4 regions of the Peribacillus sp. P4_D6 genome follow, and region 4 is predicted to be linked to each of the others. Evidence: riboswitches for the same ligand, from Rfam matches in the RefSeq annotation. Region 4 holds a riboswitch; each other region holds the start of a gene.

Region 1 (3,128 bases), on a different contig from region 4:
AGCTTGTGTCACCGCATATGCAGGCCCCAATAGAACCGCCGTCAGGACATTTGCCAGATGTTGAATAGGAAAGATTTTTGCAAATCCTGCAGGGATGAAAATAAATGAACTGGTAAGCGTCGTTAAAGCCGTGATCATGGCAGTCAATGTCAGTTTCTTGATAGGGTTCATCCTCATGTCAACCACCTACAGAGGCCAATCCTGCTCATTTTGAACCATGTCCCAGAATAAATATTCATATCGGGAAGTAACCAAAAAGTGCTTTTCTAATCTAAGAAGTTCCTTTTCAGGCATGCCTTCCGTCAATTCTTCCAACAAAGCGATCAGCCACTTGTGTGCTTCCCCGAATTCAGGAGATGAATAGGACCTTATCCAATCTGCGTAGCGATTGTTTTCCAGTGCTGCTCCATTTTGTTCTTTTAATAGCAAACCGATTTCATAATAATCCCAAGCGCAAGGCAGAAGACAGGCGATCAAGTCTGCCAAAGTCCCATGCTGAGCTGCATTTAGCATGTAACCTGTATAGGCTAGAGTGGTTGGAGTAGGTTCTGTATTTTCCAATTCCTTGGAGCTGATCCCGAATTCGGAAGCATAATGCCGATGAATATCCATTTCCACTTGAAGGGTTTCATTTAAAATGCTCGCAAATTTTGCCATGGTTTCGATGTTATGGGCTTTGATGACACCTAAAGCAAAGAGCTTGGAATAATCCATGAGATAGACATAGTCCTGCTTCAGGTAATAGGCAAATTTCTTTTCAGGAAGTGTGCCGTTTCCAATTGCCTGGACAAAGGGATGTGAATGATTCCTTTTCCAAATCTCTTTTGCCCGTGCATGCAGTCTATCACTGAATGTTTCTAATTTTGTATTCTCCATTGTTCATCCTCCTATAGAATGGCTCCCTTTGCCTTTGTTAAATAAAAAAACCCCGTTCCTGAATACGGAACGGGGTAGATGGATATAGTCTGTAAATGGACGATATCATCCACTTCCCTCCGCCGGTATGAGCCGGTTCAGGTTCAAAGGGTCCGGAACTAATTCCATCTCAGTCTTAAAAAAAGACTCCCCTAGTGGTGTGAATTGTATGTAATTACTGACATCATATCAGAAAGACAAGAAAATGCAACCCGTATTTGAAAGAGGAATCACTTTATGTCCAGGAAAAAAGGGAGAACCAGGTAATTGACTTTTGAAGATTATTAGGATAGAATCATTTCTACATCATTATATATCGAATTCTTATCCAGAGAGGTGGAGGGACTTGGCCCTAAGAAACCTCGGCAGCGGACCCGTTTTGGGAACTGTGCTAAATCCAACAAGCATATGCTTGGAAGATAAGAAGAGCCGTACGGAAACTGTCAGCCTCTTCTTAAATTAGAAGGGGCTTTTATTTTTGGGAAATAACGTTTAGTGACATACTAGAAAAGGTATATATAATTTGGTGAAATCAAATAAGTTGATAAAGTTTAGCTAACTAGAAGCAGGCTCTAGGATGACTAGGAAAGGAGCCATTTACATGGCAGAATTATTTAAGAGGATTGAACAGAGGAAGGCAAAACTCATTGAAGAGCTATTGTCCAATGGAGTATACAAAACCTCTGATGAAAGGCACCTTTATGATGCCCCATTAAAAGTACTTGAAGATGAATATAAGATTGTTATAAATAGACCTAATAACGAGTCACCTTCTGAATGGATGACATAGTAAGTGAAATACAATATTTGGTTTTTTGGATAAGGGATATGATGTAAGCATTCACAGTCTACACTAGTGGATGCTTTTTTTGCGTTTATTAGAAAACGACACAAATTATACATAATTAAATAACAAAATAGGTGTTTTGTCACATTTGACCTATAAAATAACACATTTAATTTCTGAGAAATAGTTGATTTTAACTAGTAGTTTCATTATGATGAAAGTGTAAAAATATTGAATAAATGGGAGGTGACTATAATGCCTTGCCGTAAGGTAACTATAGAAAAAGTAGAAGAGAAGAGACAGGAAATGATAAAGTTGGGAGCGATTTACGGCTTAACAAGTCTGCTGACTGTTCAAGCCAGTCAAGAATTGGATACGCTATTGAATGCGTTAGCAAGTAAAAGAGATTCTGAATATTTTTCCCTTCAAGAAGCATATAGGTATTTTTAAATTAGCAATTCGACCTGTATTAATCTAAAAAAGCTACTGCTCAAGGCAATAGCTCTAAAGAATTATATTTAAATATCGACACGTTTACCTAGAATGATCAAATCCCGCTCAATGCCATCCATCTCGGCAACTTGAGGTAAATGTGCCCATTCTTCAAACCCGAATTTAGAAAAAAGCTTAAGGCTTGGTGTATTATGGGCGAAAATGAAACCCAATAAAGTCTTAACACCTAATTTTGGACTCAATTCAATTGCCTTTCGAATCGAAATTTGTCCAATTCCTTTTCCCCGGAAATAATCATCAATGTAAATGCTGATTTCGGCAGTGGAATTATATGCCGGTCGGCCATAAAAGGATTGAAAGCTCATCCATCCAGCGGTTTTCCCTTCTATAGTAATGATATATAGCGGTCTACTTTCTGAATGATGTTCCTCAAACCATTTAACCCTCGATTGGACGGATACAGGTTCCGTATCTGCCGTGACCATCCTTGAAGCAATTGTCGAATTATATATTTCAACAATTCTGGGTAGATCAGATAGTTCTGCCTCTCTAAACTCTATGTGTTCTTCCATGATTTAAACTCCTAACTATCATTTATTCAATCTCCAGAATGAAGGGTAATCCCGTTTTTGGTTTTAGGGACGTTGAATGAAACCCAATCCATTGAAAGTTTTATATTATCATACACTTTTTATTCTTTATCTGACAATTCTTTTTTATGTTAGTACTGCAGATTTTTTGGGTATGAAAAAGATTAAATACTTCTAGTAAAAAACAAGAGGAGAACCAAATGAAAAAATTGGCAGGTATATTGATTATCGTACTGTTTATATGTTTTGCTGCATATGAATTTCAGGCCTCGGAGTCGGAAGACGTGCAAAGGGTCATGGCTTTTGGAGATTCATTAACCTATGGAAAAGGGGATAAGGACGGGGAAGGATATATAGATGGCCTTGAAGATGAATTGAATAAT
Region 2 (3,128 bases), on a different contig from region 4:
GCTTTTTCATAACCGATATGCGGGTTCAATGCTGTTACCAGCATAAGGGAACGCTCTACATTTTCTTTGATCTTATCTTCATTTGCAGTGATGCCAACCGCACAATTATCGTTGAAGGAATGAATGCCTTCCGTCAATAATTTGACCGTTTGCAGGAAGTTATAGATGATGACTGGTTTGAATACATTCAATTCAAAGTTACCTTGGCTTGCTGCAAAGCCAATTGTAGCATCGTTACCCACGATTTGTGTCGCAATCATGGTAAGCGCTTCACTTTGGGTCGGATTGACTTTACCTGGCATGATGGAGCTGCCCGGCTCGTTTTCCGGAATGGCAATTTCTCCGATTCCGCTTCTCGGTCCACTTGCAAGCCATCTGACATCGTTCGCAATTTTCATTAAATCTGCCGCCAATGCTTTCAAAGCACCGTGTGCGTAGACGATTTCGTTATGGCTAGTCAATGCATGGAACTTATTATCAGATGTGACAAAAGGATATCCTGTATCCGCTGCAATTTGTTTGGCAGAAAGTCCCGGGAATTCTTTCTTTGTATTGATTCCGGTTCCTACAGCCGTTCCGCCTAGAGCAAGGTTCAATAGTTTTTGGCTGCTTTCCTCAATCATCGCCAAATCTTTATCGAGCATCGCTTTCCAACCGGAAATTTCTTGTCCTAATGTTAAGGGTGTAGCATCTTGAAGATGTGTCCGGCCGATTTTCACGACATCCCAAAATTCTTTTTCTTTTGTATCGAATGTATCACGAAGTGCTTTGATGGCAGGAACCAATTTTTCAGCGACTTCCATAAAGGCTGCAATATGCATGGCAGTCGGGAAAGTATCATTTGAGCTTTGTGCCTTGTTAACATCATCATTCGGGTGAAGGATTTCCGATTCACCATTTTCTTTTAACCATTCATTCCCTTTGTTAGCGACCACTTCATTCACATTCATATTACTTTGCGTACCGCTTCCCGTTTGCCAAACTACAAGCGGGAAATGTTCATCAAGCGTACCTTCAAGGATTTCGCCGCAAATCTTGACGATGGCGTTCTTTTTAACTTCGGAAAGATCGCCAAGATCATAGTTCACCTTTGCAGCAGCTTGTTTAACGTATGCAAATGCACGAACCAATTCAATCGGCATTTTTTCGTTACCGATTTTGAAATTGTTACGGCTTCTCTCAGTTTGTGCTCCCCAATATTTATCAGCAGGAACTTTCACTTCACCCATCGTATCACGTTCGATTCTGTATTCCATGTGTTCTCCTCCTAAGTTTGCACTATTCATTGAAGAATTTTTGCATATGAAATGAATAATGTCGGATTATTCTTTCTCTCCATACATTGTACAAACTTTATTATTTTAAAGCAAAAATATCCCGCTGACCCTTTCCATATTTCTGAAAAATCCTAGGCCATTCATATTTAGATGAAAATTTGGATATTCTTTTTTGACACATAAAGTGTAGGCACCGCTAGGCTTCAATTGACCTGGCCATGAACGCCAACACATCATCACCCCCAAAATGTCCTTGACAGTGTTTTGTATATATAGTAAATTCAAAAGAAATTGAATAATCTAAACTCTTATCGAGAGAGGTAGAGGGAATGGCCCGATGACACCTCAGCAACCTTCATTTGTTTCAAACCAATGAAAAGGTGCTAATTCCACAAGTTTATGAACTTGGAAGATAAGAAGAATGACTCGTCCCTACTTAATCAAAGTCTTCTTCTTAAAGAAGACTTTTTTTTATTTTATTTAACTCAAAGGAGCAGTGAAAACCATGTATAAACCTGAAACATATCTTGCTCAATTAGGAAATCGCAGTGAAACGGCGACAGGAACAGTCAATCCGCCGGTATACTTTTCAACAGCTTTTCGCCACGAAGGAATCGGTCAATCGACGGGATTCGACTACACAAGGACAGGTAACCCTACCCGCCAGCTATTGGAGCGATCCATCGCCGATCTGGAAAAAGGAGACCAAGGCTATGCCTGCAGTTCAGGAATGGCCGCCATCTCCACTATACTCGCCCTTTTTAAATCCGGGGATGCGTGGATTGTCAGTGAAGATCTTTATGGCGGTACATATCGGCTGTTAGAACAAGGTTTTAAAAAATGGGGATTGCAGTGTGACTATGTAAACACTTGTTGTTTGGAGGATATCGAAAAAGCCATCACTCCTCACACGAAAGCCATCTTCATCGAAACTCCCACTAACCCTCTTATGCAGCAAACGGATATTAGCGCCGTTGCCGCATTGGCTAAACGATATAATTTATTGCTAATCGTTGATAACACTTTTTACACGCCTCTTATTCAACAACCCATCTTGCTTGGAGCTGATATTGTGATCCACAGTGCAACCAAGTATCTCGGTGGTCATAATGATGTGCTCGCCGGACTGATCGTTGCTAGCGGCGCTGAATTATGTGATGCACTTGCCTTCCATCATAATGGCACTGGAGCTGTCTTGAGCCCATTTGATTCATGGCTGTTGATGCGCGGAATGAAAACCCTGGCATTGCGGATGGAGCGTCATGAAAAGAATGCCAAGATACTTGTAGATTACTTATCGGAGCATGATTGTGTTACGGACGTATTGTATCCAGGCCGAGGCGGCATGATTTCTTTCCGCATCATTGATGAAGCGGCGGTCAACCCATTTTTACAATCGCTCTCATTAATTTCCTTTGCAGAAAGCCTGGGAGGGGTTGAAAGCTTCATCACCTATCCTGCCACACAAACACATGCCGATATACCGCTTGAGGTCAGAACGGCAAACGGTGTTTGTAATCGACTGCTCCGCTTCTCCGTTGGCATCGAGGATAGCGAAGATTTGATTGGTGACTTGCAGCAAGCATTCGCACATGTAAAAAGGGAGGCACTACGATGACAGATCATGATTTTAGCTTTGAAACAAAATTACTTCATAATCAACATAAATTCGATCCGGCAACGGGCGGTGTGAGCGTCCCCATCCAGCATGCATCGACTTTCCATCAATCCGATATCGATCAATTCGGCAAATATGACTACAGCAGAAGCGGGAACCCAACCCGCGAGGCACTTGAAGACATCATTGCCGAACTTGAGGAAGGCACTCACGGCTTTGCCTTTTCATCAGGT
Region 3 (3,128 bases), on a different contig from region 4:
GCTCGTCGAGAATCAGGAATTTGCATTCTGTCGAAACGGCTCTTGCTATCAGGACCATCTGTTTTTCAGCCAAGGTCAGGTCTCTAACCAACTTTTTCGAAGGGACATGAATTTTCATATCTTCAAGAATAGAAGTGGCTTTGTTGTGCAGTTCTTTCCAATGTACCCTTTGTTTTTTTCCCATGTTTTGGACCATATCATTCAACATTACATTTTCCCCAACTGTTAAATAAGGGATGAGGGCGGTATCCACTTCCTGATGAACTATTTGAATGCCCTGTTCCTGAGCGGCTTTTGGCGAGCGGATATCCCGCTTCATCCCATCAATAAAAATGTCACCTGAATAATGAACATGGGCTCCCGATAAAACTTTCATTAACGTCGATTTCCCTGCTCCGTTTGCACCGACCAATGCGTGGGCTGTCCCTGATTGTACGGAAAAATCAACTTCACTCAGCGCCTTCACCCCCGGAAATTCAATCGAAATCTTCCTCATTTCTAGTTGCTTGCCCATGTCCATTCCCCCTTATAGAATAGACACTCCCTTCGCTGGAAAGAGAGTGTCTCTTTTTATTTTTTATAATGATCTTTCAAAACCTTCATCCAATCCTCTTCAAATTCCTCCGATACACCCCAGCCATCGACAATATCAGACAGGTTTGCCATGTTTACCGCTTCTTTTGAAGCTTGGATTTGCTTTTGCGAAATGAGTGATGCCTCCAAATCATATGTTTGCGGCGTTTCTTCGCCAGCTAATTTTTTAGCCAATATCCTCATATTCACTGCACCGATCAACTTGGGATCGACTGCTGCCGTGTAGGACCATGAGCTATCAGCCGATTGGATTTCCTGGAGATCTGCATTCGAAACATCAATTCCATATATCTTCACTTCATTGCGGCCCGCTTCTTTAATCGCCCGGGCTGCACCGATAGCAAAGGCATCCCATGTTGCGAAAATGGCATCCAATTTACCTTTAGGGTATTTATTCAGCATTGCGGCTACAGCATTTTGTGTCTGAACCGAAGTATCAGCGGATGCCACTCCGAATCTTTCGACTTCTTTAATCCCGGGATTTTCTTTTAGTTTTTCCTGATAGACTGCATTTCTTCTTACCATTGGAGGAAAACCATCCACCCAAAGATATGCAATTGCCGCTTCACCTTTCTGTTCTTTTATCAGTTTATCGAAAGCCAGTGTTGCCAGCGCTTCATCATCTTGTGAAGTTAATGTCACGCCCTCTATTTTAGATAGATCGCTTATTGAATCGAATGTGACAACGCTTTTACCTGCATCAACCAACTTCTGAACGTCATTTACAGTTGCGGCATCATCACCATGTGAAATGATATAGCCGTCGTAATCTTCCTCCAAAGCCTGTGCTATCGCATCATGGAATTTAGCCGTATCACCATTGGCTGTGTACGTATCGACTTGAAACCCCAGTGCTTCTCCTTCTTCTTTCGCCCCCGCCAGGTATTGGGCAGTATGATCATCACCGCCAATTTTACGGATCACTTTGATTTTGGCTCCATCGCCATCAGCAAATCTCTCCGGGACATTTTCAAATGATACTTTTTCTTCTTTCTTCGATTCTGTGGAACTCTGCCCTGCAGAGCAACCCGTTAAAAGCAAAGCCGAAGCGATGGCAGAAATGAATATCCCTTTAATAGACCTTCTCATCTTGTTCTCCTCCATGTTTTCTAATTAGTCTTATCAGTTAAGTCGGTGTAAATCCCAAAATAAAAACCTCTCTAATATAGAGAGGTTTAATCGGCTGTTTTGCAGACTTGTCCCTCTCTTATCTGTCAAAACATTTCTGTTTTGCAGGATTTAGCACCAATTCCTAATGGAACGGTTGCTGGGCATCTTAGGGCCAGTCCCTCCGCCACTCTTGATAAGAGATATATTGTGTTACGTTTTCGTAATTATCACTTTATAGGGATATAGTCGTAAAGTCAATAGATTTTTGAATATTTGAAATGTTTCCTGTTATTTTTATTTTCTTTGGAGCTGGGCTAGACGCTTTTTCTCGATTTTTTCAAGCCTCTCCAACTGCCTTAATTTCACTTCGAACAACGTGATCGGATCACGGTAAACCTCAGGATTTTCTTTCATATGCTCCAATGCAGCCTGGTAGTCTTTTATTTCAGTCTGCGTCTGCTCTATCGTTTTTTGAAGTAAGGCAAATGAACTGCGATAGAAAAGTGAGATGTCCCGATCCAATGATTTTTCAAACAATCCAAATTGGGTTAGGAAACGTTCCGTGATCATTTCGGCAACATCCAGGTAATCTTCACTTTCCAGGTATTTCTTGTAACGATTGTACATATTGGCCTTATTTTGCGGTATCGCCCCAAATAGCTTACCTGCTCCTTTAAGCAGCAATTGTGATGGAGTCCTGCGCAAAAGGATATTAACGTTTTCGATGCGGATACTGCTTGTCATCCGATCGGCATCACGGCGCCAGTCATCCAATACCCTGAAGTCACCTGCCAGTGTAATCCGTTCTTCTTTGTATAATTCATTGAATCCGGCACTCATCTCATCCATGAACTGCTGGCTTTGTGAGAACTCCATTTGGGAACTGGCAATCCAGTCTTGAAGAGAACGGTAATATTGAGGCATGATCTTGTCAGAAATGAAGTTTTGAATCCGCTCATTCATTTCCTGGTTTAACTGTACATGGACCTGACTGAAATCACTGCTTTCCGTTAACGATTTAGAGCAATCCCTCAGTAATTCAGGAATTTTTGAATAAAGCTGACTTTTCACTTCGTCCTTAAGCGAACGATACGACCTTATGATATTTTCACTTTTTTCTTTTTCCAGATCAGCCAGTTGATTGACCGCTCCATTCAGTTTGACTTCCATCTGCTCATTCCAAGAGATGGAATGCTCGCATTTCCGCTCATTGGCTGTCCGTTTTTCTAATAGATAAGATAAAGTTTTACGAATGAATGCCAGGATTTTTTCAGATCTTCTTTCCTTCCAATTATCATCTTGATAATTCGATTGAAGGAAGGCTGAAAGGTCCTTCAATTGCTGCCTGCTGTCATAATGTTTGGAGAAAGCGAACACTTTCGCATTCGGGAAATATGCATTCACTTTATCCCATGTTTCGTCTT
Region 4 (3,128 bases):
CTTAATGTTATCTTCAATATTGAAGCGAAAAACCTTTAAAGCCCCCAGACTGTCCATGAATCATTCATGGACAGTTTTTTGCGCCTCCTTCACAAGGATTCATGGTCCTTGGCATTGCTTCGTTCGACTAACCATTTAAAGTATAAAGGCATGTGAATTTTCCATGCCTCTGCTAAGTTCAATACTGATACTTGTGGGTTTTTGGTTTATAATAACAACCATCTAGCCTTTTGAGGAGGGATTCCATGAATGAATATAAAGTAACGGTCAGGAATGGCAGTACCTTAATTTTGTCGGAAATCATTAAAGCTGAAGATGAAAGAGAAGTCCTTGGCACTCTTTTGATTTCCAGCGAATTATTTAATCAACCATTTACTGATATCAGGATTTTAGAAAGCTGATTTGTGCCTGCCCATTCCATTTGATACACTGTAATAAATCTTAATACGGTGGCGATATTATGTGTGGACGTTTCACTCTTTTCACTGACATAGAAGAAATAAAAGAACGGTTTGATATCCAAGGGTCATTTGATGAGGAATACCAATTCAGCTACAATATTGCTCCCTCCCAATCCGTGCTCTCCGTCATTAATGACGGGGTAAGGAACCGACTTGGATATCTTCGGTGGGGACTCATTCCTTTCTGGGCAAAAGACGAAAAAGCGGGCTACAAAATGATCAATGCCAGAGCGGAAACCATTGCTGAGAAAGCAAGCTTCAGGAATGCGTATAAGAAGAAGAGATGCTTGATAATCGCTGACTCTTTTTATGAATGGAAGAAGACACCAGAAAGAAAAATACCGATGCGGATAAAACTGAAGAATCATGCTCCATTTGGAATGGCCGGTCTCTGGGAATCCTGGAAATCTCCTGAAGGCATCAGCATCTATTCGTGCTCTGTTATAACAACTGTGCCAAATGAGCTAATGACCAGCATTCATGACCGCATGCCTGTCATCCTAAAACCAGAAGATGAAAAAGATTGGTTGAATCCTTCCATTAATGATCCTGCATATCTGCAACAGTATTTAAAATCATTCGATTCGGAACAGATGGAAGCATTTGAAGTATCGAATGATGTGAACTCGACTAAAAATAATTCACCTAACCTAATCCAACAAATTTGCTGAGAGGTCATTATACCTCTCAGAATGTAGACAACTCGATGAAGATCGAGTTTGTCTGCATTTTTTTTATGGTTTTTACAATTTGACGTCGCCTCAAGGCACTCGCTTTTCCCCCAGGAGTCTCGCACACCCGCTCCAATCAACTTAGATCTCTTTATAAACAGTAAGGAGTGCATGTGAAACACTTTAAAAATTAACCCTTGCGAAAATAGACAAAATGCTGTACTGTTATATTTGCTTTTCAAAACGACTTTCGATGTCACGAACTCAGGCAAGTTTCCAGCGTGGTACTTTTCTGGCAGGCATCGTAATTTTTAAATAATTATATAATGTAATCTTCTTATCAAGAGAGACGGAGGGACTGGCCCGAAGATGTCTCGGCAGCGGACTTAAATGGAGTGCTGTGCCAAATCCAGCAGGCTGATTTTCGCCTGAAAGATAAGGAGGGTGTTTTTTATAAATTAAAAGACCTCTTCTTGTTATTAAATAGAAGGGGTCTTTTTTTATGCCAGTTTTTTGCTACAGCTCCATGACTGGAAAATCAGGTAGGTTCAAATTGGAGTTATTTGCGAAAACTGTTAATAGAATAAGAGCTGTGACACATGTCGCGGGAAAAATAAAAAGAGGTGTACATCATGAGTGCAAACAATAAAGGGAATCCATGGGCATTGATCCCATTTGTCGTATTTTTAATTTTATTTATTGGATCCGGAATCATCACTAAAGATTTTTATTCATTTCCGGTGATTGTAGCGATTTCCATTGCATCGGCAGCTGCATTGGCGATGAATCGGAAAGAGACATTCAATGAAAAGGTTGATATCTTCTGTAAAGGTGCCGGGGACGCCAATATTATGTTAATGGTTATCATTTTCCTTTTGGCCGGCGCTTTTGCCGAAGTTGCCAATGGCATGGGGGCAGTTGAATCAACCGTGAATCTTGCCTTAGCTGTTTTCCCCCAAAATCTATTAATGGTGGGGATTTTCATCATCRCATGTTTTATTTCTCTATCCATGGGGACAAGCATGGGAACGATCGTTGCCCTGGCACCTATCGGGGTAGGGATTAGTGAACAAACTGATATTTCACTTGCCCTTTCAATGGCAGCCGTTATTGGTGGTGCGATGTTTGGGGATAACCTTTCATTCATTTCAGATACGACAATCGCTGCTGTCCGAACTCAGGGAACGAAAATGAAKGATAAGTTTAAAGTGAATTTTTTCATCGTTTTACCTGCAGCCATCATCACATGTGCCATCCTAGGAATTTTAACGATGGGTGAACAGGCTGACATTTCCCAACAGTCTTATGATTGGGTGAAGATTCTTCCGTATCTTTGCGTATTGGTCACTGCATTGGCAGGAGTCAATGTGTTCTTGGTCCTTTCCATAGGAATCGTATTTGCCGGAATCATCGGCTTGGCTGATGGTAGTTATCAACCGTTGGGTATCATTCAAAAAGTTGGAGAAGGAATGGCGGGAATGTATGAAATCTCCTTCCTTGCCATTTTAATTGCAGGTATGGTAGCTGTAATCAAACATAATGGTGGCATTGACTATTTACTCCACCTAGTGACACGAAATAGCAAATCGAAAAAAGGGGCGGAATTCAGCATTGCGGGGCTTGTTGGTTTAACGAACCTTTCAACGGCAAATAACACGATTTCGATTATCATTGCCGGGCCACTTGCCAAAAATATTTCTGAAAAATATGGGATTGATCCGCGAAAATCGGCGAGCGTCCTTGACATTTTTGCATGTTGTATCCAAGGGTTGATCCCATATGGAGCACAACTGCTTGTTGCAGCAGGGGTAGCAAAAATTTCTCCGTTAAGCATCTTGCCGTATTCATATTACCCAATCCTGATTGGACTTTGTGGCATCATTGCCATCCTGATTGGTTTTCCACGGTTTCAGCCGGGAAATGATGAAATGAAGAAACGTACCTCTTAAAAAGAGAATATAATAAGAAAACACCCTGAATCACTGGATGCAGGGTG

Evidence for each region. Region 4 has a riboswitch for S-adenosylmethionine ahead of AC1DVB_RS23910 (Na+/H+ antiporter NhaC family protein). Riboswitches for the same ligand answer to the same signal wherever they lie in the genome.
Region 1: linked by a shared signal. The riboswitch ahead of AC1DVB_RS07960 (Fur-regulated basic protein FbpA) and the one ahead of AC1DVB_RS23910 (Na+/H+ antiporter NhaC family protein) in region 4 are both predicted to bind S-adenosylmethionine.
Region 2: linked by a shared signal. The riboswitch ahead of AC1DVB_RS15050 (methionine biosynthesis PLP-dependent protein) and the one ahead of AC1DVB_RS23910 (Na+/H+ antiporter NhaC family protein) in region 4 are both predicted to bind S-adenosylmethionine.
Region 3: linked by a shared signal. The riboswitch ahead of AC1DVB_RS06935 (sugar ABC transporter substrate-binding protein) and the one ahead of AC1DVB_RS23910 (Na+/H+ antiporter NhaC family protein) in region 4 are both predicted to bind S-adenosylmethionine.

What each region holds. Positions count from the first base shown of each region.
Region 1 covers NZ_JBFUIQ010000016.1:28,715-31,842, reverse strand. Annotated here, with positions in the region: gene thiW (energy coupling factor transporter S component ThiW) at 1-171, opposite strand, end outside; gene tenA (thiaminase II) at 187-876, opposite strand; TPP riboswitch at 974-1,079, opposite strand; SAM riboswitch class I at 1,237-1,341, shown strand; gene AC1DVB_RS07960 (Fur-regulated basic protein FbpA) at 1,517-1,705, shown strand; gene AC1DVB_RS07955 (aspartyl-phosphate phosphatase Spo0E family protein) at 1,958-2,152, shown strand; gene AC1DVB_RS07950 (GNAT family N-acetyltransferase) at 2,221-2,727, opposite strand; gene AC1DVB_RS07945 (DUF459 domain-containing protein) at 2,946-3,128, shown strand, end outside.
Region 2 covers NZ_JBFUIQ010000046.1:14,245-17,372, reverse strand. Annotated here, with positions in the region: gene fumC (class II fumarate hydratase) at 1-1,256, opposite strand, end outside; SAM riboswitch class I at 1,583-1,696, shown strand; gene AC1DVB_RS15050 (methionine biosynthesis PLP-dependent protein) at 1,783-2,895, shown strand; gene metC (cystathionine beta-lyase) at 2,892-3,128, shown strand, end outside.
Region 3 covers NZ_JBFUIQ010000013.1:43,077-46,204, forward strand. Annotated here, with positions in the region: gene AC1DVB_RS06930 (sugar ABC transporter ATP-binding protein) at 1-514, opposite strand, end outside; gene AC1DVB_RS06935 (sugar ABC transporter substrate-binding protein) at 571-1,683, opposite strand; SAM riboswitch class I at 1,799-1,904, opposite strand; gene AC1DVB_RS06940 (GTPase domain-containing protein) at 1,999-3,128, opposite strand, start outside.
Region 4 covers NZ_JBFUIQ010000158.1:735-3,862, forward strand. Annotated here, with positions in the region: gene AC1DVB_RS23900 (hypothetical protein) at 246-401, shown strand; gene AC1DVB_RS23905 (SOS response-associated peptidase) at 461-1,132, shown strand; SAM riboswitch class I at 1,467-1,574, shown strand; gene AC1DVB_RS23910 (Na+/H+ antiporter NhaC family protein) at 1,765-3,081, shown strand.